One region of the Streptomyces sp. NPDC046215 genome, then DNA from elsewhere that is predicted to be linked to it. Evidence: riboswitches for the same ligand, from Rfam matches in the RefSeq annotation. Region 1 holds a riboswitch; the other holds the start of a gene.
The links. Region 1 has a riboswitch for cobalamin ahead of ABZ951_RS11235 (CoA-acylating methylmalonate-semialdehyde dehydrogenase). Riboswitches for the same ligand answer to the same signal wherever they lie in the genome.
Positions count from the first base shown of each region.

Region 2: linked by a shared signal. The riboswitch ahead of ABZ951_RS08660 (iron ABC transporter permease) and the one ahead of ABZ951_RS11235 (CoA-acylating methylmalonate-semialdehyde dehydrogenase) in region 1 are both predicted to bind cobalamin.

Region 1 covers NZ_JBEYZW010000019.1:4,419-9,428, forward strand. The annotation lists gene aceA (isocitrate lyase) at 36-1,316, opposite strand; cobalamin riboswitch at 1,767-1,895, shown strand; gene ABZ951_RS11235 (CoA-acylating methylmalonate-semialdehyde dehydrogenase) at 2,112-3,611, shown strand; gene ABZ951_RS11240 (acyl-CoA dehydrogenase family protein) at 3,617-4,762, shown strand; gene ABZ951_RS11245 (enoyl-CoA hydratase/isomerase family protein) at 4,759-5,010, shown strand, end outside.
Region 2 covers NZ_JBEYZW010000013.1:105,711-110,720, reverse strand. The annotation lists gene ABZ951_RS08670 (ABC transporter substrate-binding protein) at 1-366, opposite strand, end outside; gene ABZ951_RS08665 (ABC transporter ATP-binding protein) at 376-1,149, opposite strand; gene ABZ951_RS08660 (iron ABC transporter permease) at 1,152-2,243, opposite strand; cobalamin riboswitch at 2,363-2,499, opposite strand; gene ABZ951_RS08655 (FABP family protein) at 2,488-3,075, opposite strand; gene ABZ951_RS08650 (DsrE family protein) at 3,361-3,729, shown strand; gene ABZ951_RS08645 (DUF3099 domain-containing protein) at 3,833-4,090, opposite strand; gene ABZ951_RS08640 (DUF1416 domain-containing protein) at 4,235-4,525, opposite strand; gene ABZ951_RS08635 (sulfurtransferase) at 4,558-5,010, opposite strand, start outside.

The sequences.
Region 1 (5,010 bases):
CGCGGCCTGATCCGGGCTGACCCGTAAGACACGCCCTAGTGGAACTGCTCTTCCTCGGTGGAGCCGCGCAGGGCGAGGGTCGCGGCGGCGGGGTTGACCGCCGTGCTGACGAGGTCGAAGTAGCCGGTGCCGACCTCGCGCTGGTGCTTGACGGCGGTGAACCCCTGCGCCTGGGCGGCGAACTCCCGCTCCTGGAGGTCGACATAGGCGGTCATGCCGTGCTCGGCGTAGCCGCGGGCCAGGTCGAACATGCCGTGGTTGAGGGAGTGGAAGCCCGCGAGGGTGATGAACTGGAAGCGGTAGCCCATCGCGCCGAGCTCCCGCTGGAACTTGGCGATCTGGTCGTCGTCGAGCGCGGCGCGCCAGTTGAAGGACGGCGAGCAGTTGTAGGCGAGCAGCTGGCCGGGGTACCGGGCGTGGATCGCCTCGGCGAACTCCTTGGCCTGGGCGAGGTCCGGGGTGCCGGTCTCCATCCACAACAGGTCCGCGTACGGGGCGTAGGCCAGGCCGCGGGCGATGACGGGGGCCATGCCGGGCTCGACCCGGTAGAAGCCCTCGGGGGTGCGCTCGCCGGTGCAGAACCGGGCGTCGGTCTCGTCGACGTCGCTGGTGAGCAGGTTGGCGGCGAGGGCGTCGGTGCGGGCGACGAGCACCGTGGGCACGTCGGCGATGTCCGCGGCGAGGCGGGCGGCGTTGAGGGTGCGGATGTGCTGCGAGGTGGGGACGAGGACCTTGCCGCCGAGGTGGCCGCACTTCTTCTCGGAGGCGAGCTGGTCCTCGTAGTGGATGCCGGCGGCGCCCGCGGCGATCATCGCCTTGGTGAGCTCGAAGGCGTTGAGCGGGCCGCCGAAGCCGGCTTCGGCGTCGGCGACGATCGGCGCGAGCCAGTCGGTGGTGTCCCCGGTGCCCTCGGCGGTGGCTATCTGGTCGGCGCGCAGCAGGGCGTTGTTGATGCGGCGGACCACGGTGGGCACCGAGTTGACGGGGTAGAGGCTCTGGTCGGGGTAGGTGTGCCCGGCCTGGTTGGCGTCCGCGGCGACCTGCCAGCCGGAGAGGTAGATCGCCTGGAGGCCGGCCTTGACCATCTGGACGGCCTGTCCGCCGGTGAGCGCGCCGAGGGCGTGGATGTAGTCGTTCTCCCGCAGCTGCCGCCACAGGCGTTCGGCGCCGCGCCGGGCGAGCGTGTGCTCCTCGCGCACGCTGCCCGACAGCCGGATCACGTCCTCGGCGCCGTAGGTGCGCTGTGTGCCCTGCCAGCGCGGGTCGGTCGCCCACCGCCGTGCCAGTTCGTCGGCTGTCGTCCCTGTCTGCGCCATGACCGTCTCCCGGTGTCGCGTCGAATCGGCTTTGAGCGTCTGTCAAGAGTGCGAAGGGGAAGTGGCTCCCCTGTGGTGCGTGGCCCGCCGTGCCGCTCGCCGGTGCGCGAGGGGTGGGGCGGGGTGACCGGTGGTGCGGCCGGACGGTCCGGGGCGGCGACGTCAGGGCTGAGATCGCGTCCGGTGTCCGGCCTCGGCCGACCGGGTCCGGTGGGCCGCACTACGACTGTGACAGTGGCACTGAGTGCCATCAAGCATGGATCTCTGCCAATTTCCGCTCATCCACGCGGCGCCTTTTGCCAACTTTGCCAACGGCACAAAGGCTGGTTTCCGCCATGCCCGGGGCGGGGCGGAGGGGGCTCGCCGGGGTGCCGCCGACAACCCGTGGCCGGGAGACCTGGACTTACTAGGACGTCCAACTATATGTTCGGGGGGAAGGCCCGCGGTGCGGGGAAGCCGGTGCGAATCCGGCGCGGTCCCGCCACTGTGACCGGGGAGTCCTGCCGCCGGCAGCCACCCACCGACGAGCGGCATGCCGGTGCGGCGGGCGGTGCGCGGCGCCCCGGGAGCCAGGTCACCGACCGCGGGATGGTCCGTGTTTTCCACGAGGATGGAGCAGACACGCATGGCACCGGTTCGTCACGTCCCGCCCCGCGGCCCCCGCCCCGGCGGTCCGGCCCGGCGAGCGGCACCACCCGCTCCCTGACGCCCCGTCGCCTCGCGTCCTCCCCGTTCCTGCGGCGGCCTTCGCGCGCCCCATCCCCGGGTCCCACCCTGACGAGAGCAGGCTTTCCCATGGTCCGTGAACTCACCCATTTCATCGGCGGCAAGCACACCCCGGGCACCTCGGGGGCCTACGGCGATGTGTACGACCCCAACACCGGCGCCGTGCAGGCCCGGGTCCCGCTGGCGAACCGGGCCGACACCGAGGCGGCCATCGCCGACGCGGCGGCGGCCCAGCGCGAGTGGGGCGAGTGGAACCCGCAGCGCCGGGCCCGGGTCCTGCTGCGCTTCCTGCGGCTCGTCGAGGGCGAGATGGACTCGCTGGCCCGGCTGCTGTCCGCCGAGCACGGCAAGACCGTCGCCGACGCGAAGGGCGACATCCAGCGCGGCCTGGACGTGGTGGAGTTCGCGGCGGGCATCCCCCACCTGCTCAAGGGCGAGTTCACCGACAACGCCGGCAGCGGCATCGACGTCCACTCCCTGCGCCGCCCGATCGGCGTCACCGCGGGCATCACGCCGTTCAACTTCCCGGCGATGATCCCGCTGTGGAAGGCCGCACCCGCGATAGCCTGCGGCAATTCCTTCATCCTCAAGCCGTCCGAGCGTGACCCCTCCGTGCCGCTGCGCCTGGCCGAGCTGTTCCTGGAGGCGGGTCTGCCGCCGGGCGTCCTCAACGTCGTCAACGGCGGCAAGGAGTCGGTGGACACCCTGCTGGAGGACCCGCGGGTGCAGGCCCTCGGCTTCGTCGGGTCGACCCCGATCGCCGCGCACATCTACGCCACCGCCGCCGCGCACGGCAAGCGCGCGCAGTGCTTCGGCGGGGCGAAGAACCACATGATCGTGATGCCGGACGCGGACCTCGACCTGGCCGCCGACGCGCTGATCGGCGCGGGCTACGGCTCGGCGGGCGAGCGCTGCATGGCGATCTCGGTGGCCGTGCCGGTGGGCGAGGAGACCGCCGACGCGCTGGTCGCCCGGCTCAAGGAGCGCATCGCGGCCCTGCGCATCGGCCGCTCCGACGACCCGCAGGCCGACTTCGGCCCGCTGGTCGGCCGCGACGCCGTCGACCGGGTCCGCGGCTATGTGGACCTCGGCGTCGAGGAGGGTGCCGAGCTCGTCGTGGACGGGCGCGACTTCACCCTCGCCGGGCACGAGAACGGCTTCTTCGCCGGTGCCTCGCTGTTCGACAAGGTCACCCCGGACATGCGGATCTACCAGGAGGAGATCTTCGGCCCGGTCCTGTCGGTGGTCCGCGCCGCGGACTACGAGGAGGCGCTGCGGCTGCCCTCCGAGCACCCCTTCGGCAACGGCGTGGCGATCTTCACCCGGGACGGCGACACCGCCCGTGACTTCACCCGCCGGGTGGACACCGGGATGATCGGGGTCAACGTACCGATCCCGGTGCCGGTCGCCTACCACACCTTCGGTGGCTGGAAGCGGTCCGGTTTCGGCGACCTCAACCAGCACGGCCCGGACTCGATCCGCTTCTACACCCGCACCAAGACCGTCACCTCGCGCTGGCCCTCCGGGGTCAAGGAGGGCGCGAGCTTCACCATCCCGACGATGGGCTGACGGCGATGACCACGACCCTCACCGAGGACCAGCTCGCGATCGTCGAGACGACGCTGGACTTCACCCACGAGCACCTCGCCCCGCACGCCGTCGACTGGGACCGGGACAAGCACTTCCCCGTCGACGTGCTGCGCAAGGCCGCCGGCCTCGGCCTCGGCGGCGTGTACGTGCGGGAGGAGGAGGGCGGCGCCGGCCTCACCCGGGCCGACGGCGTCCTGATCTTCGAGGCGCTGGCCACCGGCTGCCCCTCCATCGCCGGCTACCTCTCCATCCACAACATGGTCGGCTGGATGATCGACCGCTACGGCGACGCCTCCCAGCGCGCCCGCTGGCTGTCCGCCCTGTGCTCGATGGACGCCCTGGGCAGCTACTGCCTCACCGAGGCGAGCGCCGGCTCCGACGCCGCCGCCCTGCGCACCCGGGCCGAGCGCGACGGGGACTCCTACGTCCTGACGGGCGTGAAGCAGTTCATCTCCGGCGCCGGCGCCTCGCACCTGTACATCGTGATGGCCCGCACCGGCGAGGACGGCCCGGGCGGCGTCTCCGCGTTCGTCGTCGAGAAGGACGACCCCGGCCTGTCCTTCGGCGCCAACGAGAAGAAGATGGGCTGGAACGCCCAGCCCACCCGGCAGGTGATCCTCGACGGCGTCCGGGTCCCGGCGAGCCGCCGGCTCGGGGCCGAGGGCGAGGGCTTCCGCATCGCCATGAGCGGCCTCAACGGCGGCCGCCTCGGCATCGCCGCCTGCTCCCTGGGCGGCGGGCAGGACGCCCTGCGGCGCAGTCTCGCCTACCTCGCCGACCGGGAGGCCTTCGGTTCCCCGCTCCTCGACGCGCAGGCCCTGCAGTTCCGCCTCGCCGACATGGCGACCGAACTGACCGCCGCGCGCGCCCTGGTGCGGCAGGCGGCCGAGGCCCTGGACCGCGGCGACCCGCAGGCGCCCCAGCTGTGCGCCATGGCCAAGCGGTTCGCCACCGACACCGGCTACTCCGTCGCGGACCGCGCCCTGCAGCTGCACGGCGGCTACGGCTACCTGAGCGAGTACGGCATCGAGAAGATCGTCCGCGATCTTCGGGTGCACCAGATCCTGGAAGGAACCAACGAGATCATGCGACTGATCGTGGCCCGGGGACTGACCGGAGCCACCCGATGAGCCCGGCGAACCCCGGCGGGGACTCCGTCCTGGTGCGCACCGAGGGCCGTGCCGGGTACCTCACCCTCAACCGGCCCAAGGCCCTCAACGCCATCGACCACGCCATGGTGCACCGCGTCGGGGAGGCCCTCACCGCCTGGGAGCGCGACCCCGCCGTCGAGACGGTGGTGATCACCGGTGCCGGGGAGCGCGGGCTGTGCGCGGGTGGCGACATCCGCACCATCCACGAGGACGCGCGCGCGGGCGGC
Region 2 (5,010 bases), on a different contig from region 1:
CGCGTCGAGGACGATCTCCTTGGTGATCTCCTTCTTGGACAGCCACTTCACCTTCTGGTAGCCGTCCTTCCACGGCACCGACTCGCGGTCGCCCTTGTAATCCGGCGCCACGTATCCGGCCATGTGGTCTTCCAGGCCCAGCGCGAACATGATCTCGGCGATGCCGACGTCGTTGGTCACCACCCGCTGCGGGGCCTTGTCGAACGTCGTCTTCACCCCGCAGTTCTCGACGGTCACGGGGTAGTGGCCCGTCGCCTTGGCGTCGGTCTTGTCGGTCTGGTCGGTCTCCGCGACCTTCGCCCCGCAGCCGGCGAGGGCCAGGGCGGTCAGGCAGGCGAGGGCGGTACGGACGGCACGGGCGGCCATGGCGGGTCCTTAGGAAGCGGGGAGGCGGTCGAAGAGCAGGTGCGGGGTGCCGGATTCCGGGTGCGGCACCCGGAAGGCCCGTACGCCGAAGACGTCGGCGAGCAGCCCGGCGGTCAGGACGGTGTCCGGCGGGCCGGACGCCACGATGCGGCCGCCCGAGATGACGTAGAGGACGTCGCAGTGGGTGGCGGCGAGGTTCAGGTCGTGCAGCGCGGCCAGCACCGTGAGGCCCGCGCCGCGCACCAGGGACAGGACCTCCAGCTGCTGGGCGATGTCCAGGTGGTTCGTCGGCTCGTCCAGGACCAGCACCTTCGGCTGCTGCGCCAGGGCGCGGGCGATCAGCACGCGCTGCTTCTCGCCGCCCGACAGGGTCGGGAAGCTCCGGTCGGCGAGGTGGTCCGCGCCCACCTGGGAGAGGGCCCTCGCGCAGACCTCGGTGTCCAGGGCGGTGACCCGGCCGGCCGCGCTCTGGTGCGGCAGCCGCCCCATCGCGACGACCTCGGCCGCCGTGAAGTCGAACTCGCTCGTCGACTCCTGCGGCAGCGCGGCCAGCCTGCGGGCCCCCTCGCGGGCGCCGAGCGCGTGCAGGTCGTCGCCGTCCACCCGCACGGTGCCGGTGGCCGGCCGCAGGGCCCGGTAGACGCAGCGCAGCAAGGTGGACTTGCCGCTGCCGTTGGGTCCGACCAGGCCGACGAAGCGCCCGCTGTCGGCCCGCAGGGCGATGTTCTCCACGAGCCGGGTGCCGGCGACGTCGACCGCCAGGTCCTCGATGTCGACCCGCATGGTCACGCCCCTCCGAAGACATAGCCCCGGCGGCGCATGAGCACCACGAAGCACGGCACGCCGATCAGCGCGGTGATGACGCCGACGGGCAGTTCGACGGGGGCCAGCAGCAGCCGGGAGACGATGTCGACCCAGACCAGCAGCACGGCGCCCAGCAGCGGTGCCACGGCCAGCACCCGGCGGTGGTCGGCGCCGACGAGCATGCGGGTGACGTGCGGGACCATCAGGCCCACGAAGCCGATGGCGCCGCTGACGGCGACGACGGCGCCGGTGACCGCGGCCGCGACGACGAACAGCTTGCGGCGCAGCCGGTCGGCGTCCACCCCCAGGGCCGCGGCCGTCTCGTCGCCCATGGCCAGCGCGTTGAGGCTGCGCGCCGACCACAGCAGGTAACCGAGCCCGGCCGCCACGGCGCCCGCGGCGATGGGCACGGAGGACCAGGTGGCGCCGCCCAGGCTGCCGAGGAGCCACATCATGGCCGAGCGGGCGGACTCGCCCCGGTCGGCGCTGAAGACCATCAGCGTGGTGATCGCCGAGAAGCCGTAGTACATGGCCGAGCCCGTCAGCACGAGCCGCAGCGGCGTCAGGCCGTGCGGGGTGCGGGCGGCCGCGTAGACGAGCAGCATCGCGGCGAGCGCCGAGACGAACGCGGCCCCCGACAGCGCCCAGATGCCCAGCGAGCCGAGCGCGCCGAAGAGCAGCACGGCGTTGGCGCCGACGGCGGCGCCGGAGGAGATCCCGAGGACGAAGGGGTCGGCGAGGGCGTTGCGGACCATGGCCTGCACGGCCACGCCGATCGCGGAGAGGCCCGCGCCGACGACGGCGGCCAGCAGGGCCCGCGGGAAGCGCAGCTCCCAGACGATGGTGTACGCGGCGACCTCGTCGGGCGCCAGCGTCGCCCCGGTCAGGCCCGCCCGCAGGTAGCGCACGGTCGCGCCCCAGCCCACCCCCGCGGCGCCGAGGCCGACCCCGCAGATCACGGAGATCACCAGGGCCGCGGCGAGGGTGATGACGAGGGGCGGCACCGGCAGCCGCCGGGGTGGCGGGGGCCCGCCGGTTCGCCGGGAAACGCCTGCCTGGGAGGTGATCGCCACGGACGGGTACGCCTTCGCCTCGGGCCGTGGCCCGTACGCGTACGTCGTACGTCATACGTCCAAGGAGCGGCCCGCGGAGCGCTTGCGTCCGGGAGTCCCCTCGCAGTCCACGGCGAGTTGTGCGGGGTCTGCGTCACCGTGGGTGATCGGGCTCGCGGAAGAGGTACTTCCGCCTACCGTTGCGGGTCAGCGCCGGATTTCGACCGGACTTCCCCCACGGGACGCTGCGGGTGTGACGGGAGCGTCAGCCGGTGTAGGGCGTGCCGTCCTGGTTGAAGAACGCGACGCCGTCCGGCATGTCGTCGGGCAGGTTGGCGGCCCACTCCTGGAGATCGGCGATCTTCTTCAGGTGTGCCGACATGTACGGGCGCAGCGGCACCTCGGGGGTGGCCTTCTCGCCGACCCACATCAGATCGCCCTTGACGTACCCGTACAGGCGCTTGCCGCCCGAGTAGGGGTCGGCGGCCTCGGTGCGCGCGACGGCGTCCGTGGCCAGGTCGATCTGCGGCTTCTTGTCGGCCAGCTCGCCGTACCAGACCTCGGCGACACCCTGGTCGCGGACCATGACGACGTGGACCTTGCGGTCCTTGTCGATCCGCCAGTAGCCCGTCTCGCTCTCCAGGGGGCGGCCCATCTTGCCCTCGGCGTCGAGCACCCAGCTGTGCGAGGTGTACTCCAGGAAGTCACGGCCGTCGTGGGTGAAGGTGACTTCCTGCCCGAAGTTGCACTTCTCGGCGCCGGGGAAGTCGGCGACGCCCGCGCCCTCCCACTTGCCGAGGAGGAAGACGAGGGGCACGAGGTCCGGGTGGAGGTCGGACGGAATCTCGATCATGAGGGGGCTCAGGCGATCTGTGGGAGGCGGGGGGTTGCGGACGGCGACCGGGTCAGCGCTGGCCCTGGTACAGCTTCTTCCAGGTCAGTGCGGAGAAGGCGAGAACGCCGACGACGACCAGGACCAACAGGGTGGTGAAGACTGCCTCAAGCACGAGCGCGCTCCTCGGTCGGAGTGAGGGTGTTACGGACCGGTCCCGAGTCTAGTCGGAGGTGTCCGGGGCGGCGCTGTGAGGTCGATCGTGCTGCCCGGCCGCGATCCGGGGCCGGGCCCTACAGTGATCGCATGGCGTACAAGAAGCTCGTGATCAAGGTGACGGCGGGGGCGGACGCGCCCGAGCGGTGCTCCCAGGCGTTCACGGTGGCGGCCGTGGCCGTCGCCAGCGGCGTCGAGGTGTCGCTGTGGCTGACGGGGGAGTCGTCGTGGTTCGCGCTGCCGGGCCGGGCGGCGGAGTTCGAGCTGCCGCACGCGGCGCCGCTGCCCGACCTCATCGAGGGCATCCGGCTGGGCGGCGGGATGATCACGGTGTGCACGCAGTGCGCCGCGCGCCGGGAGATCGAGGAGAAGGACCTCATCGAGGGTGCGCGCATCGCCGGGGCACAGGTCTTCGTCAGCGAGATCATGGGCGAGGGCGTGCAGGCGCTGGTGTACTGAGGGCCTTTCCGGTGAGTCCTGGGGGTGCCCCCGGAAACCAGCCCGTCCGGCGCTTGAGGACACCGCCGCGCAGCGGTGGTGCACCCCACCACCCGCCGGAAGGCTAACGGCGCCGCTTGCCGTCCAGTTCGTCCCACCACTCGTCCGACTTCGGGTCCCCGGACGGGTCGTCCCACCAGCGGTCGTCCGGGCCCCGGCGGTTGGCGACGATCGCCGCGACGGGCGGGATCACCATCGCCACCAGGCACATCCCCACCGCGGCCGGGACCGACCACAGGCGCACGACGGCCCACGCCAGGACGAACATGCCGATGCAGACGCCCATCATGGCGAAGTACCGGTGGCGGCGCCGTGTGTACACGCTTCCACGGTACGACGGCGCCGGGCGGGCGGTCACGGCCCGTGCGGCGCGGCCGGGCAGCACGGAAGACCGCACCCCCCAGCAAGGCGTCCAACCCCTGGGTGCGGCCTTCCGGCGTTCGGGTCCGCCCGCCGGGCGGCGGCGTCAGACGGCGATGGCGACCTCGGCCAGGCCGCCCTCCCGGGCGACGACCTTGCGGTCGGCGGTCTTCCCGCCGGGGACGAGCGCCCGCAGCGTCCACTCGCCCTTGGCGGCGTAGAAGCGGAACTGGCCCGTGGCCGAGGTGGGCACCTCGGCGGTGAACTCGCCGGTGCTGTCCAGCAGGCGGACGTAGCCGGCCACGGGGTGGCCGTCCAGGGTCACCGAACCCTGGATGGTGGTCTCACCCGGCTTGGCGGTTGAGGCGTCGGGGCCGCCGGCCTTTGCTCCACACATAAGTGATCCTTGAGGCGTAGGGGAGAGGGAGATCAGTTGGCGCCGAGCGCGATCGGCACGCCGACCAGCGAGCCGTACTCGGTCCACGAGCCGTCGTAGTTGCGGACGTTGGCCTGGCCGAGCAGCTCGTGCAGCACGAACCAGCTGTGCGCGGAGCGCTCGCCGATGCGGCAGTAGGCGATGGTGTCCTTGGCCAGGTCGATCCCGGCGTCCTCGTAGATCGCCTTGAGCTCGTCGTCCGACTTGAAGGTGCCGTCGTCGTTGGCCGCCTTCGACCAGGGGATGTTGCGCGCGGTCGGCACGTGGCCGGGGCGCTGCGACTGCTCCTGCGGCAGGTGCGCCGGGGCGAGCAGCTTGCCGCTGAACTCGTCGGGGGAGCGCACGTCGACGAGGTTGAGCTCGCCGATCGCCGCCACCACGTCGTCGCGGAAGGCGCGGATCGCCGTGTTCTGCGGCTGGGCCTTGTAGTCGGTCCGCGGGCGCTG